Regions from separate parts of the Agrobacterium bohemicum genome, predicted to be linked through region 2. Evidence: riboswitches for the same ligand, from Rfam matches in the RefSeq annotation. Region 2 holds a riboswitch; each other region holds the start of a gene.
What was found. Region 2 has a riboswitch for cobalamin ahead of ATO67_RS15855 (ABC transporter substrate-binding protein). Riboswitches for the same ligand answer to the same signal wherever they lie in the genome.

Region 1 (5,476 bases), on a different contig from region 2:
GGCGGCGCCATGGGTGCGCTTGGCGCCATTGCCAAGGGTGAAAAGCCTTACGATGCGGCTACCGTCAAAACCGCTGTTACCACCATCAGCACCAATGCCAAGGCCTTTCCGGACCAGTTCCCGGCTGGTTCCGAGGGCGGCGCTGCGGCTCCTGCCATCTGGCAGAACTTCGTGGACTTCAAGTCCAAGTCCGAAAAGCTCGGTTCTGATGCCGATGCGGTTCTGGCGCAATTGCCGACGGATCAGGCCAGCGTTGGTGCTGCCATGAAGACCCTCGGCGCAGATTGCAGCAGTTGCCACCAGACCTACCGTCTCAAGAAGTAGTCGGTACCAGCCAAGGTCCGCCACCATACCGGCGGACCTTTTCGCATTGTAAATTCGGACGAATCGGAGAAGGCGATGGCTTCCATCTGGGCGAAGCTGGCGGGCGGTGCTGTTATTGCGGGTGCCGTCGGCCTTGGCGTTTTCATGTGGGTAACCGCGCCGCAACGCCAGCCACCAAGCCATTGGGCCAATCTGGGTGAGCCGAACCTTGCCAATGGTGAAACGCTGTTCTGGGCGGGCGGCTGCGCAAGCTGCCATGCCGCGCCGAATGCCACGGGCGACGCACTGAAGACGCTGTCCGGCGGGCAGGCCTTGCCAAGCCCGTTCGGCACCTTCCACATGCCCAACATTTCTTCTGATCCGCAGCACGGCATCGGCGCGTGGACAGTGGGGCAATTCGGCGATGCGATGACGCGCGGCGTCGGCAAAGACGGCGAGCATCTCTACCCGTCATTCCCTTACAACTCCTATGCGCGGATGACGCCGCAGGATGTGAACGATCTTTTCGCCTATTTGAAAACACTGCCGGCCAGCACCAATGATGCGCCGGGCCATGATCTGCCATTTCCCTTCAATATTCGTCTTGCTCTGGGTGGCTGGAAATTCCTGTATTTCGACAAGGGCAAGCCGCGCGTGCAGCTTGCCAATGCCGATGCGGAAGTCCTTCGCGGGCAATATCTCGTGGAAGGCCTCGGCCACTGCGGTGAATGCCACACCCCGCGCGATGCACTGGGTGGGTTCCTGAAGAACCAATGGCTAGCCGGTGGACCCAACCCGGAAGGTGAGGGGCGTATTCCCGATATCCGGCCTGAGTCCCAACCCATCGGTTCATGGTCGCAAGCTGATATCGCCAATTATCTCGAGACCGGCTTTACACCGGATTTCGATAGCGCCGGCGGTTCCATGGTCAAGGTGCAGCAGAACATGGCCCGCCTTCCCGCCGAAGATCGCAACGCGATTGCGGCCTACCTGAAGGCATTGCCGTCTCCGTGATCAGCCATTGACTCGGATCAGCTTCCGCCGGATAACGGTTGTGTGATGGTCTTTTCGGGTTCGCCCGGAAAGTGAAAAGGGAACACGATAGAAGCGCGAGCTTTGATTCGTGGCTGCCCCCGCAACTGTGAGCGGATAGCCTGAAAACGAAAAGCCACTGACTGCAAAGTTCGGGAAGGTGTTTTCAAGGTTACGACCCGCGAGCCAGGAGACCTGCCATCACGTGAGTGTCGTCAATACCGGCGGGGTGTCCGGAACAGCACGGTTGGCAGGTCGGTTCTCCGGCCTTCAAGACCTTGTGTCTCTTTCCCCGTGGTGAATGTTGAATGCGGTCGTGCGGCTTTTGATCAGCAATGCGCCCACCCGCTCAGGAAGGGATCACCATGTCTATCCAGCAGAATACGGCCACATCAGCCGTATCAACCAAAACATCGAAGATTGCGCAGTCGTTGACAGCCGCCGCACTTGGCCTGTTCATCGTCGGTTTCGTGGGCTTTTCGCATGTCGAAGCGGTGCACAATGCCGCCCATGATACGCGTCATGCCAATGCCTTCCCTTGCCATTGAGGGAAACAGAGATGCCATTTTTCCGTAATATCGTTTTTACCGCCGTTCTGGTGGGGCTGATTGCCGGTCTCGCCGTCAGCGTCATGCAGGCTGTCGGCACCACGCCTCTCATCCTTCAGGCGGAAACCTTTGAAAATGCCGGCGGCGAGGCTGCTCCCGCTCACGCCCACGATGCCGCAACACCGGCCGACCATCATCATGATGCCGAAGCCTGGACGCCTGCCGATGGTTTCGAACGCAACGCCTACACCATCGCCGCCAATGTGCTGACCGCCATCGGCTACGCGCTGGTCCTGACGGCGTTGATTTCGCTACGCGGCTCAGAAGGCGGCTGGCGCGAAGGCATCTTCTGGGGTCTTGCGGGTTTTGCCGCCGTCATGCTGGCACCCATGATCGGTCTGCCACCGGAATTGCCGGGCACGCCCGCCGCCGCTCTCGGCGCACGTCAGATGTGGTGGATCGCGACGGTCGCCGCAACGGCGGGTGGTTTGGCGCTGCTCGTCTTCAGACGGGGTGAGCCATGGGCTGCGGTTCTGGCCGTCATGCTCATCGCCGCACCACACGTCATTGGCGCGCCGCTGCCGCCGGAGGGCGAACACGCTTTGGCACCTCTGCCACTCGAGCGCCGGTTCATGGTGCTGGCAACCGTTACCAGTTTTGTGTTCTGGATCATTCTTGGTTCGCTGAGCGGGCTTTTCTTCAAGCGTTTCGACGCTGCCCGATAAGATGAAAAATGCAGTCGAGTGGAGCGATGAACTCGATGCGCTGCGTTTTTCCGTCCCCGGTCATGGCGCGCCTTGCGCCATGCACCGCCTCGCTTTCAAAGCGCTGCTGCGGCAAGAGCCTGAAAAGGCAGCGTGCCTACAGTTTTTCGAGAGTAATAGCCCGGCCTTCTTGACGGCCGCCGCAGCCAAGATCGCCCGTCTTGCTTTGCCAGTCGACCGCAGCCTGCACCTTAACAGTCGGGATTTGCGCCGCGCAATGACGTCCGATGACACGCAAGGACCAGCACGTGCCTGCCGCATTCTTGATCGAAGCTGAGTCTACCGATGTTCCGCCGAAAACACGGTGATTTCGGCCTCCGCCTCCGGTCCCCAGAGGTCGAGTGCTTTCAACACCTCTGCTGCAAATGTCACCGGCGCGCTGCCAGGTGCGGTAATGATGCCCTTGTCGCTGACGGCTTGCGGCTGGTCGCGGTAGTGTTCCGCGCCTTGATAGCTCTCGTATCTGCTATGTGAACTCACCGAATTGCCGGTATGGGCCACGTGGTTCAGCACGCCGGTTCCCGCGAGCGCACTCGCCGCCGCACAGATGCCTGCCACTACGCGGTCCTGCGCGCGAAAGCGGTGGACGAGGTCGGTAAAATCCGGTGCCACACCCTTTTCCCAGATCAGCCCACCGGGAATGACCAGCGCATGGATCATATCAGGGTCCAACGCATCATAGGCCATATCAGGGGTGACTTTCAGGCCGCCCATGGAAACGACGGGCGAACCATCAGGCGTTGCGGTCAAGATGTCGACGCCCAGATACCCACGTGCCGCCGCAGTCAACAATGCGGGTTCCCAATCGGCAAAATCCTCGGTTAGGGCCAGCGCAATACGAGGCATTCTCTTCTCCTGCAATCAACCACGTTGAAACACTAAACCGAAACAAGACCATGCCAAAAGCCTGACCGGCACGGTCGGTTCCGTTGTGTCTATCGCACTAAGCTAACGCCTGCATGAAACGCATGCCGGTCACGGGGCGTGGTATGAAATCCATGTTTTCGTAGAATTTGTGCGCAGCGAAATTGCCGGTTGCGGCACCCACCGAAAGGAAGTCGCAGCCACAACGCTTGGCAACATCACGAGCGCGCCCCACCAGATGCTGGCCGGTGCCATGGCCACGGTGGCCATCACGCACGAAAAGATGGTGCAGTTCCATGCCGCGACGGCCTTCCTGCGCACGGTAGAGCGGCAAGAGAATGGCGTATCCGATCAACTCGCCATCGGCTTCGGCAACCAGCGCCGTAATCCACGGCACCTGGCCAAACAGGTCGCGCTCCAGCTTTTCAGCCGTAATCGCTGCCGCATCGCCATGGTGGGCGGCAAGCAACGTGATCATCTCGTTAAGCTCAGGCAAATCGGCCTTGCGCGCACCGCGAATGGTGACAACGGGTGGTCTCGGTAGGGTCAGAAGGCTGTCTTCGGTCATTTTCTCGTCCTTCGGGTTCTGGTTTAGCCGTCAGGACATTTGAAAACAACAAAGCCGCCTGACGGCGGCTTGTTGACAAAGTGATCTGTCGAGCCGCCCTTAAAGGAAGGCCCAAAAATACGTGCAGGAAATGGGTGCGCGTGCGTTGATCATGCGAGGTTCAATGCGCTCGAATCGTAATTGTGTCAAGGCCAGATTTCTGGTTTATGCAGAAGCTGTCATACGAAGCGACTTCGTCGCGATTGCTGCCTCTGCAATATTTGCCAGCGTTGTTTTCGAGTAGGCCTTTTTCAACGCGGTTTCAGCTGGTCTATGCGGCACGTTCGATAGGATAATTGGGGTGGTCTTTTTATAATGATGCGAGGAGCATTTCACCTCCGACTAAAACGGTCTGACCATGAAGCATCCTTGCAAGACGATCATTGCTTTGCCGAGCACTGAAGTGCCACAAAAATGATGACGACCATATTGCTGGTGCCAGTCGCGGCATTGTAGATTCGTTTGCTTTGCAAGCTTATCGGAGTGAGTATCTAGTGATGAAAAATACCGCCAACGTAATCGCCGTAGATCACGCAGGGTTCGTTGTATCCTCGTTGGATGAATCCATTCGGTTCTGGACAGACGCGCTTGGGTTCACGCTTGAACGGCAGTCTGAGATGGGGGGAGACTTCCTACATCAGGTAACAGGTGTCGATGATCCGAATGTGCGGACGGCGATCGTGAGATCGGAGGGCGGCTTCGTGGTCGAATTATTACAGTATTCCAAGGGCCAGCAGAACGGAACCGTGGCAAATAGCGCAGGCGCGATCGGTGCCGCTCATCTCGCGCTGACCGTCCGCGACATCCATGCCGCCATTGCTCACGTTGAAGCTGCAGGATGGAAGGTAAAGGGAAGTCCACAGGCCATCCCAGGCGGTCCGAGAAAGGGAACGATGACAGCCTATGTTTCAGGCCCCGACCATATTACGATCGAGTTCATGCAACCGCCTGCCATTGATGGGGCTCAGTAGCCTCCCCGATTAACCACCTATCCCGCCCGTCTGATCGTTCGCAACCGGGAACCGTCGCGATGATGCGGGTGGACTATTAGAAAGTCTGCCGGAGCCCGCTGCTTAACAGGCTGGCTCCCCACCCACGAACTCTTCCCTCAATGCTCATGCTCACACAGATCATGGTTCGACAGCGCCCGGATGACATAACAATCCTCGATCGAATGGCCGTCGCAATGGGAAACGATGCGCTCCAGCTCGTGTTCCAGCTTCTTCAGCTTGGCGATCTTTTCGCGGACGGTCGTAAGATGGTCGGCGGCGATGCGGTCGGCGCCGGCGCAGGGCATTTCCCGGTGCTGACTGAGCGCAATCAGTTCGCGGATGGCATCTATGTTTAGGCCGAGGTCG
Region 2 (5,476 bases):
CTGGCTGAGAATGAGCGCGAAGGCCGGTGCGCCAAACAAGGCGGTAATGACGCCGATGGGAAGGACCTGACCGGTGACAATGGTGCGCGACAGAATATCGGCGGCGATCATGAACACCGCACCCGTCAAAGCTGCCGCTGGCAGAAGACGGCCATGTCTGATGCCGACGATCATGCGTGCGGCATGGGGAATGACCAGACCGATAAAGCCGATGGAGCCAACAATGCTGACCATGATGCCGGTCATCAGTGCGGAGACGCCGGTGAGCACGATGTAGACACGCCGAACCGGCACACCCAGAGACCCGGCCGATTGTGCTCCGAAGGTAAAGGCATCGAGCGCGCGTGCATAACACAGACACACGACAAGACCGATGATGGTAACAGGCAACGCCAGCCAGACATCCGACCAGCGCACGCCAGAAAGGTTGCCAAGCAGCCAGAACATGATGCCCCGCGCCTGCTCGGCATTGGCTGCCTTGGTCACGATGAAAGATGTCAACGCGTTGAACAGCTGTGAGCCCGCCACGCCCGCAAGAATGATCGCACTGTTTCCCCGGCCAGCGCGAAAGGCCAGCAGACTGACAAGAGCAAATGCCACCAGCGCACCCAGAAATGCACCCAGCGGCATGGTCAGCATGCCAGCGCCGAACCCAAGAATGGCTACGCTGACCGCACCCGTAGAAGCACCCGCCGAAATGCCGAGAATGTAGGGATCTGCGAGCGGATTGCGCAACAACGCCTGCAAGACAACACCGGAAAGCGCCAGTGCGGCACCGCAGCAAGCGGCAACGACCGCCCGGCTGAGGCGGTAGTTCCAGATGATGCCTTCATCGATGGCATCCAGCGGATAGCCCGCATGAAACACACGATTTGCCACCGTCTTGGCGACGACATCCAAGGGAATGGATGTCTCACCAATGGCGGCACCGAACCAGAGAGCCAGGCCAAGGCACCCGACTGTAAGCAAGACGGCACGGGTAAGGGTGAAACATGCACCCATGACTTACTTGGAGAGCCCAAGCTGGACGACAGCGTCGGCCAGAACTTCGATGCCTTCGATGGTGCGGATCGTTGGGTTCATGGCTTGCGCATCCATGATGACGATATGGCCCTGTTTGACGGCGGGCATCAGGCTCGTGACGGGATCTTCTTTGAGGAACTTCTGCTTGAGCGCGATGTCATCCGCCGGAAAACGCCTGCGATCCATCTTGCCAGCAACGATGAGGGTGGGTTCCGACTTTGCGATCGTTTCCCAACCAACCGTCGGCCACTCCTCTTCGCTATTGATGACATTCTTGATGCCGAGTGCCGACATGATGTAACCGGGTGCGCCGTTCTTGCCCGCGACATAAGGATCGATATCGAGTTCCGCGCTGGAGAACCAGAACACGGCAGAAAGCTTACCGTTTGCGGATGCAATTTTCTTTCGGGCAGCCTCTTCACGCGCCTTCAGGTCGGCAACGAGCTTTTCGCCCTTGTCCTGAACATTGAAGATTTGCGCCAGTTCGGTGATTTCCTGATAGATCAGATCCATCGAGAATACGGAGTGGCGCACGCCATCTCCACCGCCGGAATTGTCTTTACCGGTGCAATCGGCAGGCGATGTATAAACTGGGATGTTCAGCTCTTCGAACTGTTCAGGCTTGGCAACGATCCCTTCAGGACCGACATGCCACTGAAACTGCACCGTGACGAGATCCGGCTTGGTGGCCAGAACGCTTTCGAAACTCGGGTCGTTATCGGCCAGCCGTTTAATCTTGGCATTGGCATCTTCATAGCCCTTGATGACGGGGCCGATCCAGACGGCGGTGCCGACCACCTTGTCGGCAAGACCCAGCAGATAGAGAATTTCCGTCGTACTCTGGCCGAGCGAGGCAGTCCGCTCAGGCGCATGCGTATAGGTTACATCTCGTCCGCAATTCTTCAGCGTCAAGGGATAGGTCGTCTCTGCCGCATGCGCGAATGGCGCCGCCAGGCCAATCGACATTGCAGCGAAACTCGCAGCAAAAACGGTTTTTTTAAAATTGAATGTCATTTCCGATCAGTCCCCGAAATCGTCAGCGGCAGCCATTGAGGCAAAGCCGCGTGAGCATGTTTAGACCTTCAGTCCGAAAGAACACGTGCTGAAACGATCCGAAACCGGGACATGGCAGATGGAATAAGGCGCTGGCTGGCGCTCGATGCAATCACGACGTCTCCTGTTCCAGGCATCCCCGCCCGTGACATTGGAATGAACTTTCGACGGCAGGTCTCCTGGCTCACGGATTGGCGTCTTCACCCACCTTCCCACGAAATTTCGCAGTGGCATGACGCTTGTAAGAGCGGCAAAGGGTTGGACAATCCGTTTACAGTTGCGGGGGCAGCTGCGGCATAGATCCCGAAGGCTCGCACCGCATTCCCTATTATTTCTTGCGATCACTCGCTCGAAACCGTCACAACCAGATAGACGTATTGGAAACGAGTCGTCAAGCATTGCTTTTGTAATGTTATTACATTTTATCGCAAGCCCTAAATTCGCTTTGGTGCCAGCACAACAAAAAATGGCCGGGAAGATTTTCCCGGCCATTCCAACATCGACGTCTCGATAGGTTTTTAAGGCAGTGTATAGGCGATGACGTAGTCACCGGGCTTGGTGCCCACAGAGCCATGTCCGCCAGCAACCATCACCACATACTGCTTTCCATTTTCCATCGCATAGGTCATCGGCGTTGCCTGCCCACCCGCTGGAAGACGCGCTTCCCAAAGCTGCTTGCCGGATGTCAGGTCATAAGCGCGAAGGTAATTATCGACCGCTGCACCGAGGAACGCGACGCCGCCCTTGGTAATCATCGGTCCACCAATACCGGGCACACCTACCTTGAAGGGCAGTGGCAACGGCGTCATGTCATAGACGGTGCCGTTCTTGTGTTTGTAAGCAACATCGCCTGTTCGCAGATCGGCACCTGCGACGTAGCCCCATGGTGGAGCCTGACAAGGAACACCCAATGGTCCAAGGAATGGGCCCATGAACACACCGTAAGGCGCACCATCGTTGCGATTCAGGCCTTGCTCGCTACCCTTTTCGTCCTGACCGCGTGGCGGAATCTGGTCGCGTGGAACGAGTTTCGACGTGAAGGCCAGATAAGTCGGCATACCGAACATGACCTGACGCTCAGGATCGACAGCAACTGAGCCCCAGTTGAAAGTGCCAAAGTTGCCTGGATAGATCAGCGATCCGTTGAGGGATGGAGGCGTGTAGCGGCCTTCATAGTTCAGCTGATGGAATTTGATGCGGCATGCCAGCTGATCGAACATGGAGACGCCCCACATGTTCTTCTCCACCAACGGATCAGGCTTGAACGACAAAGCGGATGTCGGCTGCGTCGGAGCGCTGAAATCTTCCGGGATCGTACCACCAGGGGCCTTCTCTTCTGTCATGGCCAGAATAGGCTCACCGCTGCGGCGATCCAGAACGTAGATATCACCCTGCTTGGTTGGGCCGACCAGTGCCGGAACCGTCTGCCCGTCTTTCTTGGTAATGTCGAGCAAGACAGGCTGCGCCGGAACATCCATGTCCCACAGATCGTGATGCACGAACTGGCGAACCCATTTGTCCTGCCCCGTGTTCACATCCAGTGCCACGATAGACGAGGAATATTTCTCGACATTCTCGCTCCGACCCATGCCGAGTTGATCCGGAACCTGATTTCCCAATGGGATGTATACGAGCCCAAGCGCTTCATCGACGCTGAATACCGACCAGCTGTTGGGAGAGTTGGTCGTATAGGTCTGACCCGGCTGAAGCGGTTGGGTCTGGGTAGGGTTCCCCGAATCCCAATTCCAGATCAATGCACCGGTGGACACGTCGAACGCACGGATGACGCCGGACTGTTCCTGCGTCGAGTAGTTGTCGTTGACCGCGCCGCCAATGATGATCTTGTTGCCTGCAATGGCAGGCGGGGATGTCGAATAATAATAGCCAGCCGGATTGTGCTCCATGCCGGAGGTCAGGAGAAGAGTGCCCTTGTCGGCAAATGTCGTGCAAACCTGACCTGTCGCAGCGTCGAGTGCAATCAACCTTGCATCCGACGTTGGCAGGTAAACGCGCGCTGCACAGAAGGAACCGCTTTCGGCTGCGGGGTCGGCGTAATAAGTAACCCCACGGCAGGTCTGATGCTGGCGATCAGGATTCATTCCAGCATTCGGGTCGTATTTCCACTTTTCCTTGCCGGTTGCCGCATCGATGGCAATAGCCCAATTGTGCGGTGTGCAAAGATAGAGCGAGTTTCCGACTTTCAGGGGAGTGACCTGATAGGTCGTCTCGCCAACGTCATCAGGCAACTTCACATCGCCGGTCTGGTAGCGCCAGGCTTCTTTCAGCCCATTCACATTCTGCGCATTGATCTGAGACAGTGGAGAATAGCGCTGACCATATGATGTGCGACCATACTGATGCCATTCATTGTCAGGCACGTCATTGCCGTAGCTCGGCGCCGACGTCACGATCTCACTTGAGAGGTTGCCTTCCAGATCATGCGGGTCTTGCGTCATCGCAAATGCTGCAGCACCCACCGAAACCAGAACTGCCGTCAGCAGCGGAACCGCATTGGCACCATAAGACGTGCCGGTAGGGCTGGTGAAGCCGAGCGGCTTTCTGATCCATGGCATCAACAGCCACATTCCGATCAGGATGATGAAGCCACCGCGCGGTCCGAGCTGCCACCAGTCGAAACCGACTTCCCACAGCGCCCACAACAAAGTCGCGACGACGAAAGCGGCATAGAAATGCAATGCCACCTTGTTTCTCTGAAATAGAAGAACGGCAGTCACCACAAATGCGATGCCTGCCAATGCGTAATAAAAACTTCCGCCCAGCATGACGAGCTGAGAACCAAAGCCAAAAATTGCAAGTCCAATAAGAGTCAGGACGACTGCAGTCGATGTCACTGCCATAAAAGGCCCCCGGTGGTCTCCCAGCCGGTGAAACGGGATCAGATCCCAAAGGTTCCCAAAAAAATCACGATTTCGCCATTTTTTGAAAATCACCGAACGCATCCGCCATATCGGCACGTTTTTTCGATGAGGCAATCATGGCGGCGAGCAGGATTCTCGACTGCCCTGCGCGCAATGTCCGGGAGTGAATGGCGCCCGCAGCACCCATATCGTAACCGCCACCGCCGCCGCCATAACCGGCAACAAGTTCACCAACGGGAACCCGGCTGGACACTACGACAGGCACGTCGCTCTCACGGCAACGGTTAAGGGCATCAACGATAAGAGTATTGGCATTGCCAGACCCCAGTCCAGCGAGCACGATGCCTTTTGCGCCAGCCTCAAGGCTGGCATCGATATGGGCAGCATCACAACCGGGATAGATGGCGACGATGTCTATTCGGATGTCTTTGACCGTTCCGGTAAAGCCGGGGCTCTCTGGACAAATGGCATGTCCAGAAAGATCGAAGGCATCGGGCTCGTCAGCAGAGCGCTTGTAAAGC
Region 3 (5,476 bases), on a different contig from region 2:
TGCGGCGCCGGAACTGGAAATCGATGGCGAAATGCAGGGCGGTTCGGCCCTGTCTGAAATTCTGCGCAAGCGCGCCATGCCAAACAGCGCCTTGTCGGGCGAAGCCAATCTTCTGGTCTTCCCGAATCTCGACTCGGCCAACATCACGCTGGGCGTCGTCCGCACCATGACAGAAGGCCTGCATGTCGGCCCGATCCTGCTCGGCTCCGCTCTGCCCGTTCACATCCTGTCACCAACGGTGACATCGCGTGGCGTGGTCAACATGGCAGCGCTTGCAACGGTTCAGGCCTCGCACCCTTCGGTGTAAGGCCGGGTTAACGTAATTTTGAACAGGCCCTTGCCGCTTTGCGGCACGGGCTTATGTTATCCTGAACGCATAAACATGCTTCGCATTCCGCGGACGATGATCAACAGGATATGACCTGCATGATGGCAGGGCAGGAAACGGACGGACCATTGATCCCGCGCCGCAGCCGTTTGATCGGCACATTTTTCACTCTCATGCTTGCAGCACCCCTGTCGGCGCAGGCCAGTGCCGTCTGTGATGGGCTGCGCCAGCAGCTCACTCAGCCAACGCGCATCATCGGCAACACGGCCGAGGTAAGACGTTACGCCAATGCGCTGGCGCAACAGAATATTCTCATTCGTCGGATCAAGAACGATATGCGCGGCTACGGCTGCTCGTCAGGCAGCGTCATCGTCTATGGCAATCCAAACGCCGAACTCTGCGGCGAAATCGGTGATGCGCTGGTTCAGGCCGAATCCGACCGTGCCATGATTGCGGAAGATCGAGACCGCATGCTGGCCTCGCAGCGCGATGAGAACGCGCAGGACAGCCGCGAACGCATCATGGCAGCACTGGATGCGCAGGGTTGTTACGATGAGCAACCGCCATCCTTCGCCACGACCGATCCTTCGCAACAACCGGATATGGGCGGCACGGTCGACCCCTTCGACAGTCCCGATAATCAGGACTACCGCCCCTCGCCCGACATGCCCATGCAAGGCGGATTAAGAACGCTTTGCGTGAGAACATGCGATGGCGCGTTCTTCCCGATTTCCTCGAATGCCACACCGCTGGATTTCCGCGCGCAGGCAGCCCAATGCGAGCGCATGTGCCCCGGCACCCAGACCGAACTGTTCTACCATTCGCTTCAGGGTCAGGAAAGTTCGGACATGGTATCGGCCAAAACGGGCGAACCCTATGCCTCCATGCCAACAGCCTTTGCCTATCGCAACAACGCAGGCACCAGTCGCTCGCCATCCTGTAGCTGCAACATGGCCGCCTATCACGACGAGATGAAAAAGCAGGAAGATCAGGCAAAAGCACCGCAATCGACCCCGTCACAGGAGATGTCGAGCATCACGACCATTACGTCACCGAAGAGTGACACAATGCCGAAACCTGCTGACATCAAGCCCGAGGAGCCGAAGCCGGTGGAGAAGGCAGAGCCTGTTCCTGAGCGGGAATACGACCCCAACAACAGCAAGGTCCGCATCGTCGGCCCGCAGTTTCTGCCCGCAGAAACGAGCCGTATCGATCTGAAAAACCCAGCGCTGAAAGGCGCACAGCCGCAGCAAAGGTGACCTTACTTTTCGCCCCACCTATCGCGAAACACAAGTTCCTCCAGCGGCAGTCGCTGCCGCCAGCCTTTGACCGCCAGTTCCGGCTCGTCATAGAGCATATCGACCTTGCCGACGCATAGCCAAGCAACGATTTCGATGTGTTCGGGGATGGCGAGAATATCGCGGATATCGGCGTCGTGGAAAATGCTGACCCATCCGACACCGATGCCTTCCGCCCTCGCGGCCAGCCACAGGTTCTGTATGGCGCAGACGGTGGAGTAGACATCCATGCGCGGATTGTGGGTTCGTCCCAGCACCACGTCGCCGCCACGGGTCGGGTCGCAGGTCACGCAGATCGACAATGGTGCCTTGCGGATGCCTTCGAGTTTCAGGCTGCGATAAAGAACTTGCTGCTCCTCCCCGAACATCTCTGCCGCCTCCGCATTGGCGCGGGAAAATGCCTCCCACGCGCGCTGCCTCACGGCTTCATCGGTCACGAGTGTGAAATTCCATGGCTGCATGAAGCCGACAGACGGCGCCGCATGGGCAGCCCTCAGAAGTTTTTCTACCAGCGCGTCGGACAGTGGCTCGTCCAGAAACTGGTCCCGCACGTCACGGCGGGTTTCGATAGCGCGGTAGACGGCGATCTTATGGTCGTCAGAAAATTCATGCGCCGGCACAAGCCCGCGCTCGAGGTCATCAGGTCGCATCGTCAATCCCCAACAATGCCGAGGCCGGACACATCCGCATCCGGTATCTCGAAAAACCTCGCGCTGTCCAAGCGGTTGGTCTGTTGCATCAGGCCGGTCTTCTGACTTGGCTTCGCTCGCATGTTGCCGCCTTCCCGATCTCTCAGTGGCCTATGGCAACACGCGTCCACCTTACAGCGTTGGGCACGTCACGGAATTTCACCGCGTTCCCGATTCTCCTACCGCAAAGCAGGCACCTGATGCAGGCGTTATCGCGAGGCAAACGCGAAGAAGCAAGACAATCCCGTGTCATTTGCCAACTGATGCCGGAACCCTCCAGCCCGCTGACGCATTCTCCCTGCACAATGGAGGACATCTTATGGATAATTATGCCGAACTTCGCGAGCGCATCGGACAGGATCTTGATACGCTCAAGAAAACCGAAAACCCAAAATCCATTTTCGAGATCGCAGATGATTACCTGCTTGGCGATCCTGACCTGAAACGACAGGTCGTTGAAGATATCATCAAGGAAGAGGCCGACAGGCGAAGCATTGAAATCCACTGACCCAGACCAGATATCTGAGCAGAATATTCAATAAAAGATGCGGGTGATACCATCTCTGTGAATGCCACTGTCGCTATTGCGATCCTTATCGTACTCGTCATTGTCGCGGGTATGGCTCTGGCTACGCGTCACCGCGACAAGATCATCATCAAAATCGCATCGACAGCCCTCTCCAAGGACGATGACGAGACACCCCTCGACCGGCACTGGATGGACCTCAACCGGGATCGTGCCGAAAAGAACGCCCTGTCCCTGATACAATCGAATGTCGGTGCTTTCGCCGCCAGGGTGGGCTCCGCAAGGGCGGCGGGGCGCAGTCTCGACCTCATGTATTACATGTGGAACGCGGATCTTACGGGCCAGCTCGTCATGCGTGAGGTCATCGCCGCTGCCGATCGCGGTGTGCGGGTGCGTCTGTTGCTTGATGATCTCGGCGTGTCCATTTCCGACCGCGCCTTTCACGCTATCGACAGCCATCCCAACATCGAGTTGCGTCTGTTCAACCCCACAAAAGCACGTGAGAACGTTTTCAGGCGCGGCATAGAGATGGTGTTTCGGTTTCGCAGCGTGAACCGACGCATGCACAACAAGGCGTGGATTGCGGATGGTCGGGTCCTCATCGTCGGCGGACGTAACATCGGCGACGCCTATTTCGATGCAGCGGAACAGACGAATTTTCGGGATTTCGATGTCATAGCGCATGGCACATGCGTTGACGAGGCAGAGGACATATTCGACGACTACTGGAACAGTGCAGTGGCAGTTCCGGTCAGATCGCTTCTGTCGCGGCGGCCCAGCAAACTTGCCAAGCTTCGTCGGCGAATGGATGTCCTTGCCTCGGGAAATGCCGCCCGACCCTATCTTGCGCAGGTGGAAAGCCAGCATCACTCCGGCAATTTTCTGATGTCTGACAGTCTGCATTGGGTCGAAAGCGCGAAAGTCGTTGCCGACCCGCCTGAAAAGGCTGCCGGAAACCGTCGCAATGGCCATAATTTTCTGATGGAAACACTGCTTCCGATCATGGAGCAGGCGAAGAAGAAACTCAGGATCACTTCTCCCTATTTCATTCCCGGCCAGAAAGGCGTCGAGACATTCTCACGCCTCTGCGCCGATGGCGTGTCTGTCTGCATCCTCACCAATTCACTGGCAGCGACGGATGTGGCTGCCGTTCACGCTGGTTATTCGCGCTACCGAAAGCCGCTACTGGTCAATAACGTCAAAATACACGAGCTTCGTTCACAGGCAGATCAGTACAAGTCCTTCTCGCTTCGTGGCTCCGGTCAGGCCAGCCTGCATACGAAGGCTTTCACCCGCGATGGCGAGATCGGCTTTATCGGCTCGCTCAACTTCGACCCGCGCTCCATGTCTTTGAATACCGAGATGGGTGTCCTGTTTTCATCTCCAGGTCTGGTGAAAGCCATGGACGAAATTTTCGCGCAGGAAACCAACCACGAAATGAGCTTCGAGCTGACCTTGAATGCAAGACGAAATCTGGTGTGGAATGGTCTGGTGCGCGGTGAATTGCGCCACTACTCGAACGAGCCCTATGCAAGCCTCAGCCGCCGGATACTGGTAATTGCCATGGGACTTTTGCCGCTCGAGTCGCAGCTTTAATGTTTTTCAAGAAAAAGCGTTTCCGAACTGATCCAATTGCGCGCTCACGCATTTCAGAAAGAGTTGAAATACAGGAGAGTTCCATGTTCATCGCCCCGCCAGAGCCGACAGCCAGCCGCAAGACAGCAGAAATGTATCGCGGCGCCGAGGAGACATACGGATATCTTCCCAATATGTATCGGGCCTTCGGTCATCGCCCGGAGGTCATGGAAAGCTGGAGTGCATTGCTGGTCAGCTTGCGCGGCAATATTGAGCCGCGACGCTACGAATTGGTGACGCTCGCCGCAGCCCGGGAACTTCGCTCTTCCTACTGCATGCTGGCCCATGGGGCGGTGCTGGTGCGCGAAGGTGTTTCGGGTGATCAGTTGGAGGCTATCGTTGATGGGCAAGACGACGCACCGCTGGACGATCAGGAACGCGCCATCATGATCTTCGCTACCAAAGTTGTGCGCGATGCGACATCGATCACGCAGGCCGATATCGACGCGCTCAAAACACACGCTCTTACGGATGCGGAGATTTTTGACATCGTAGCGGCAGCATCTGCACGCTGTTTCTTTTCCAAGACGCTGGATGCGCTAGGCACCTCTCCAGACCAGACCTATGTGGACAAACTCGGCCCGGAACTTGCCGATAAACTGGCAATGGGCCGCCCGGTCGAAAAGGAAGTCTGACGCATACGTTTGCAAACAGCATAAAGGCGGCGGCACCAACGCGTGCCACCTGCCAACGTCCAGCCTTAGGCTGCGACCTTCTTGCTGTGCATCTTGGCAGCCTGGATTTGCACAAGCGTGTCCAGGTTCTGGTTCACGCGGCAATAGAACTCTTCATCGATGAAGGGCCGCAGCATGAAGTCGTTGCCGCCAGCTTTCAGGAAGCGCGCCGACAGAAGGCGGTTGGTGGACGACGACACACCGATGATACGCAGTTCGTGCGACCCACGCATCGTGCGGATGCGCCGTGTCAGCTCGAAACCATCGATGTCAGGCATATTATAGTCAGTTACAACAAGACTGATGTCCGCATTGTTCTTCAAGAG
Region 4 (5,476 bases), on a different contig from region 2:
CGTGTTGTCCCGTACCTATGCGGGCCAAACTTAAGACAGTTTTGATGTGCCTCATTCGAAAAGGGATGAGACCTATGTGAGCGGAGATGGCGCGATCGTTCGCATTCCGGCCTGACCTCCCGACCTGTTGTCATCCTGTCAATTTCGCCAGGTATCGGCGGTTTGAATAAACCATTTTACTGATGACCGACGGTTCTGATGAGCGAAATGGTTCTGAACCTGACAGCATTGCCTGAAGAAACGCGGGAGTGGATAGGACATGCTTGGCCGTGACGAATTTTCCGTGTTGATCGAACGGGCAGGGCTGAAACTTGACGACGACCAATTTGAAGCTGCCCGCGCATCATACGCAAATCTCCGGGTCCTGACTGATTTGGTGCGAATACCGCGTGATCGCCGGGTGGAATCTCCCCACGTGTTTCGTGTCGATGGACCAGCAATTCCAAGGCCCTGCACCACGGACGATCGACCTTCGACGGACGAGGTGTGACAGATGTCGGAGCTCTGGGAACTTGGGATCGCTGAAACCGCACGAATGATTGCTCGAAAACAAATCTCACCCGTCGAGGTGGTTGATCACTTTCTTGCACGTGCAACAACACTCAATTCCACGCTCCATTGTTTCATCACGATCGAGGAGGACGCAGCACGTGTTGACGCCCGCAAGGCTGAGGCTGAAATCATGGAAGGTCAATACAGAGGACCTTTGCATGGCATCCCATATGCGGTGAAGGACATCATCAATGTGTCTGGCCTTCCAACCACCAACAATTCTCGCCTCACGCTGGGTGACATCGCAACGTCTGACGCGTCAGTCGTCGCAAGTCTGCGCGCGGCTGGCGCTGTCTTGCTGGGTAAGACTGAGACGCAGGAATTCGCCATGGGTGGGCCGGATTTCAGCCTGCCCTTTGGGCCCGCGCGCAATCCGTGGGATCTCGATCGCTTTACCGGGGGCTCGTCAAGTGGGTCGGCGGCAGCCGTCGCTGCGGGAACGGTTCCGCTTGCGATCGGAACGGACACGGGCGGATCGATAAGGACGCCGTCAGCCTACTGCGGCATTTCGGGCATGAAGCCGACATATGGTCGGGTGAGCCGCTGGGGGATGACGCCTCAAGCCTATTCCATGGAGACCGCCGGCCCAATGACGTGGTCCGTTGAGGACAATGCGATAGCACTCCAGGCTCTTGCAGGTCATGACCCCGGTGACCCGTCTTCAGTCGACATTCCGTCGCAGCCATGGACCGAGGCGACGTCTTTAGGCGTGTGTGGCATGAGGATAGGTCTCCTGCGCAGTTTCCATGAAGAGGAGCCCGACTTCTTTTCGGACGAGTGCGTCGCAGTTTTCGAAGAGGCTGCCAGACTTTTTGAACACGCTGGTGCCACCACCACGGATGTATCATTATCACCTCTGCGTCACTATTTCGCCGCCCAGCGCGTCATCATGTATAGCGAGGCAGCAGCCGTCCACGAAGACGATTTCAGACGCAGTCTCCATCTTTATGGTCCGTATTCGGTCGAGCGCTTTTTACCAGGCTTCTTGCTCACTGCGACCGATTACCTCCAGGCATGCCGCAGGCGTGGGGAACTGACCACAGAGCTCGCCGAGGCCTTTTCATCTGTCAATCTCCTTTTGGTGATCGGTGCGCTTGGCGTCGCACCTCTCATCCATGACGTGGCAAGAAATTCTCTTGTGAATGGGACCCCGTCCGTCAATGCCGCTTTCAACCTGACGGGCTCGCCAGCCATGAGCGTGCCTGCGGGCATCAGCGCCGATGGCCTGCCCCTTTCGGTCCAGCTCGTCGGGCGGAATTTCGACGAGTTCAGCATCTATCGTGCGGCTCAAGTCATCGAAGACGAAATGGCCCGTAGAGCAATCTGCCCACAGGCGGCCGTAAAGGTCGACTTCCTTGCGTAGAGGAGAGATGCCGGCCCAAATAGAAGTGCGCCTTCCTGCGAGGTTCTCCGTGACGCGCTCTCACTTGTGGAAACATGGAGGCGATCAGGGCTGCCGCGATCGATAGCCTTGGCCTCGCTTATCTGCCAGAGTTCCTAGCGGCCGATGCCATTCGCGAAGGCCTGCTACAAACGGTGCTGAGCGACAGTCTGACGGCACCAGGCCATTTCTCCATCCTCTGGCCGTCGGCGCGATTTATTACACCGAGGCTGCGCGCCTTTATCGATTTCGCAGCGGAGAAGCTGTTTACGGAAGTCTAATTGATGATGCCAATCGCCATGTCTTATTGGCGCAGAGCGGATAACCGCATCTGGCCCAAAGCAGACAAACGCGCGTTTATGCTTCCGACTGACGTTACTCCGCCTATGAGCTAGCAACTGGTGTTGAAGGTGTTTGACGTGCCCTGCTCAGGAAACCAGCGATATAGTCGACGTCCTCATCGCCACATCTTAACCCGAGGTGGATACTCTTGCTGATGCCCCTGCTCCCTATCCGGACAGGTTGAACACCCAGTTCCGCGGCGTCCAGCCGCACGAGCCAGTCTGGGATTGCGCTGACCCCGCGACCTGCCGCAACAAGCTGCAACATCATCTCCGTTGTTTCGACAGTACTGTGATGACGGGGGCGAGTGTCGCCCGGTACTAGGAACTGGGTGAAGACATCGAGCCTTTCCGGCGGCACAGGATAGGTGAACAACGTCTCGTCCAGAAGGTCTGAAGGTTCGGCATGATCTTTGAAAGTTAGCGGATGGCCGGTCGGCACGGCGAGGACTAGCTCGTAATCGAAGACCGCCACATAGTGGATGCCCGCCGCATCGATCGGGTCTGGCGTGATCAGGATGTCGATCTCTGATCCTGTTAAAGCAAATACTCCGCCGAACACGAAAGAGGTCGTCAGCTCCAAGTCGACATCGGGCCATTCGAGCAAATATGGCTTCGTGACGCCCATGAGCCATTGATGGCAGGGATGGCATTCCATCCCGATTTTCAACGATCCTCGTCGTCCATACCGGTAATCAGAGAGGACATTTTCCGCCCTTTCAAGCTGCGGCAGGACGCGCTGCGCGAGTTCAACGATGTAGCGACCCGCCTCAGTCAGACGCACATTGCGTCCGTCTTTTCCCCACACAGCTATTCCATAGCGTTCTTCGAGTTTTCGGATCGTATGGCTGAGCGCCGACTGGGTCACATTCAACCGTTCAGCAGCCGCCGTCAGACTGCCAAGACGGTCGACTTCCCGCAGGATGGAAAGGTGTTGTCTGTCCAGCATGTCAGCGACTTCTCGTCTGCAGGTGCGCGTCGAGGGGGATCGAGACTTGCTTAGGTGCTCTTGTCGTCGGGTTCTGGTTCATCGGCACTGCCATCATGTTGCGGCAGGGCGAAGACATGACGCGAGGCAACGGCGCGAGGATGCCGAACGCAAAGCGGCACACCGGGACACCCCGCCCGTGGACGTTATCTGTCGCGGCAGGTCTCCTGGCTTGCGGGTCAATGCTTCCGTCCGTCTTCCCGAGGCGCGCCTCAGTGACATGAATTGACTTCCGCTCGTCGCTTACAGTTGCGGGGGCAGCTCCGGCTTCGGGCGATGAGCGCCGTACCGAATTCCCTCTTAGCTCCAGACTTTCGCCTGAAGAACCACGATGACGAAGCAATGTAGCATGTTGGTTGGAGGGTCAAGTTTTCTTCTCAAGAAGTAGAGAACGTTGTCGGCATCAAACGCATGAACAGCGCTCATACGTCAGTGAGATAATACCATTTTTAGTCAGCCGCCGGGTCAGGCATACCGCCCGCAAGAATGACTTTGAACCGAAAGGGCCGCTTACGACGACCTAATTCGGGAAGCAGGATGCCGGATGATGTTGGACAGCACTTTCACTTTCTCGATCAGGTGCATTCCGTTTGACGAGGACTATCGCCCTGCAGAGAGTACGCGCGCCACGACGAATTTCGCCAATCTGGCACGAGGCGAGAACCGTCGAGAGAACCTGCGCAACGCATTGCGGATGATCGACAACAAGTTCAATGCGATGGCGCATTGGGATAACCCGCTACGGGATCGCTACGCAGTCGAGATCGAAATCGTATCCGTGGAGATGAGCATCGGGTCATCGGCAGAGACCGAAACCTTCCCCATCATCGAAGTCCTCAAGACCAACATCGTCGATCAAGCGACGAGCGAGCGTATCGAAGGCGTCGTCGGTAACAACTTCTCTTCCTACGTCAGAGATTATGATTTCAGTATCCTGCTGCCCGAGCATAACATTAACAAGGACGCTTTCAGCGCACCTGACGACTTCGGTGATCTGCATGGGAAGCTGTTTCAGGCGTTCCTGAAGTCAGAAGCTTACAGGGACCATTTCAGCAAGCCGCCGATCATCTGCCTGAGCGCCTCCAGCACCAAGACCTATCATCGCACCGACAATCAGCATCCGATCCTTGGTATCGAATACAGGCAAAGCGAGTTCTCGCCGACAGACCGGTACTTCGAGAAGATGGGATTGCAAGTACGTTATTTCATGCCGCCCAACAGCGTCGCGCCATTTGCATTCTACTTTATCGGCGACCTGCTGACGGATTACACGAACCTCGAGCTCATCAGTACCATCAGCACGATGGATACGTTCCAAAAAATCTACCGCCCGGAAATCTACAATGCCAATTCCGTTGCGGGCACGTGTTACCGCCCAAACCTGAAGCACTCGGACTATTCACTGACGCAAGTCGTCTATGATCGGGAGGAGCGCAGCCGCCTTGCAGTCGAGCAGGGAAAATTTGCCGAGCAGCATTTTATCAGACCGTTCAAGACCATTCTCGATGCATGGTCCGCCAACTACGTCGTCCGTTAATCCGAAAGCATAGGATCATTCCGATGAAGTCATTGTTGCCCCCTTCGGCCGCCGGCAGCCTGCCAAAGCCCTCCTGGCTTGCAGAGCCTGAGAAGCTATGGTCGCCCTGGAAGTTGCAGGGTGATGAACTGATCGAAGCGAAGCAGGACGCCTTGCGTCTGGCATTGGACGACCAGCTTCAGGCTGGCATCGAGATCGTCAGCGACGGGGAGCAGACCCGCCAGCATTTTGTCACAACGTTCATTGAGCACCTCGACGGCGTCGATTTCGAGAAACGAGAAACCGTCAGGATTCGTAACCGGTATGATGCAAGCGTCCCGACGGTCGTTGGAGCCGTGTCCCGTCAAAGGCCGGTCTTTGTCGATGATGCCAAATTCCTGCGCCAACAGACGACGAAGCAGATCAAATGGGCTCTTCCAGGCCCAATGACCATGATCGATACGCTCTACGACAGTCATTACAAAAGCCGCGAAAAGCTCGCTTGGGAGTTCGCAAAGATACTCAACCAGGAAGCAAGGGAACTGGAGGCTGCCGGCGTCGACATCATCCAGTTCGACGAACCCGCATTCAACGTGTTCTTCGATGACGTGAACGAATGGGGTGTCGCCACGCTCGAAAAGGCGATCGAAGGATTAAAGTGCGAGACCGCCGTGCACATCTGCTATGGTTATGGCATC

Region 1: it holds a riboswitch for cobalamin, as region 2 does, so the genes downstream of both, ATO67_RS16720 (CbtB domain-containing protein) here and ATO67_RS15855 (ABC transporter substrate-binding protein) in region 2, are expected to answer to the same signal.
Region 3: it holds a riboswitch for cobalamin, as region 2 does, so the genes downstream of both, bluB (5,6-dimethylbenzimidazole synthase) here and ATO67_RS15855 (ABC transporter substrate-binding protein) in region 2, are expected to answer to the same signal.
Region 4: it holds a riboswitch for cobalamin, as region 2 does, so the genes downstream of both, ATO67_RS14445 (LysR family transcriptional regulator) here and ATO67_RS15855 (ABC transporter substrate-binding protein) in region 2, are expected to answer to the same signal.

What each region holds. Positions count from the first base shown of each region.
Region 1 is NZ_KQ961032.1:156,242-161,717, forward strand. It holds gene ATO67_RS16710 (c-type cytochrome) at 1-324, shown strand, start outside; gene ATO67_RS16715 (cytochrome c) at 400-1,317, shown strand; cobalamin riboswitch at 1,347-1,552, shown strand; gene ATO67_RS16720 (CbtB domain-containing protein) at 1,701-1,883, shown strand; gene ATO67_RS16725 (CbtA family protein) at 1,895-2,608, shown strand; gene ATO67_RS16730 (hypothetical protein) at 2,610-2,924, shown strand; gene ATO67_RS16735 (type 1 glutamine amidotransferase family protein) at 2,927-3,493, opposite strand; gene ATO67_RS16740 (GNAT family N-acetyltransferase) at 3,591-4,079, opposite strand; gene ATO67_RS16745 (VOC family protein) at 4,616-5,089, shown strand; gene ATO67_RS16750 (MerR family transcriptional regulator) at 5,227-5,476, opposite strand, start outside.
Region 2 is NZ_KQ961031.1:236,548-242,023, forward strand. It holds gene ATO67_RS15850 (FecCD family ABC transporter permease) at 1-1,002, opposite strand, end outside; gene ATO67_RS15855 (ABC transporter substrate-binding protein) at 1,006-2,037, opposite strand; cobalamin riboswitch at 2,229-2,451, opposite strand; gene ATO67_RS15860 (glucose/quinate/shikimate family membrane-bound PQQ-dependent dehydrogenase) at 2,595-4,934, opposite strand; gene ATO67_RS15865 (asparaginase) at 4,999-5,476, opposite strand, start outside.
Region 3 is NZ_KQ961023.1:76,006-81,481, reverse strand. It holds gene ATO67_RS00425 (NADP-dependent malic enzyme) at 1-307, shown strand, start outside; gene ATO67_RS00420 (DUF2865 domain-containing protein) at 427-1,587, shown strand; gene bluB (5,6-dimethylbenzimidazole synthase) at 1,590-2,276, opposite strand; cobalamin riboswitch at 2,351-2,531, opposite strand; gene ATO67_RS00410 (hypothetical protein) at 2,635-2,823, shown strand; gene ATO67_RS00405 (phospholipase D family protein) at 2,935-4,437, shown strand; gene ATO67_RS00400 (carboxymuconolactone decarboxylase family protein) at 4,521-5,111, shown strand; gene ATO67_RS00395 (response regulator) at 5,177-5,476, opposite strand, start outside.
Region 4 is NZ_KQ961030.1:195,915-201,390, reverse strand. It holds gene ATO67_RS14455 (amidase) at 494-1,915, shown strand; partial or broken gene ATO67_RS14450 (LysR substrate-binding domain-containing protein) at 1,984-2,214, shown strand; gene ATO67_RS14445 (LysR family transcriptional regulator) at 2,318-3,223, opposite strand; cobalamin riboswitch at 3,403-3,608, opposite strand; gene ATO67_RS14440 (DUF1852 domain-containing protein) at 3,810-4,799, shown strand; gene ATO67_RS14435 (methionine synthase) at 4,823-5,476, shown strand, end outside.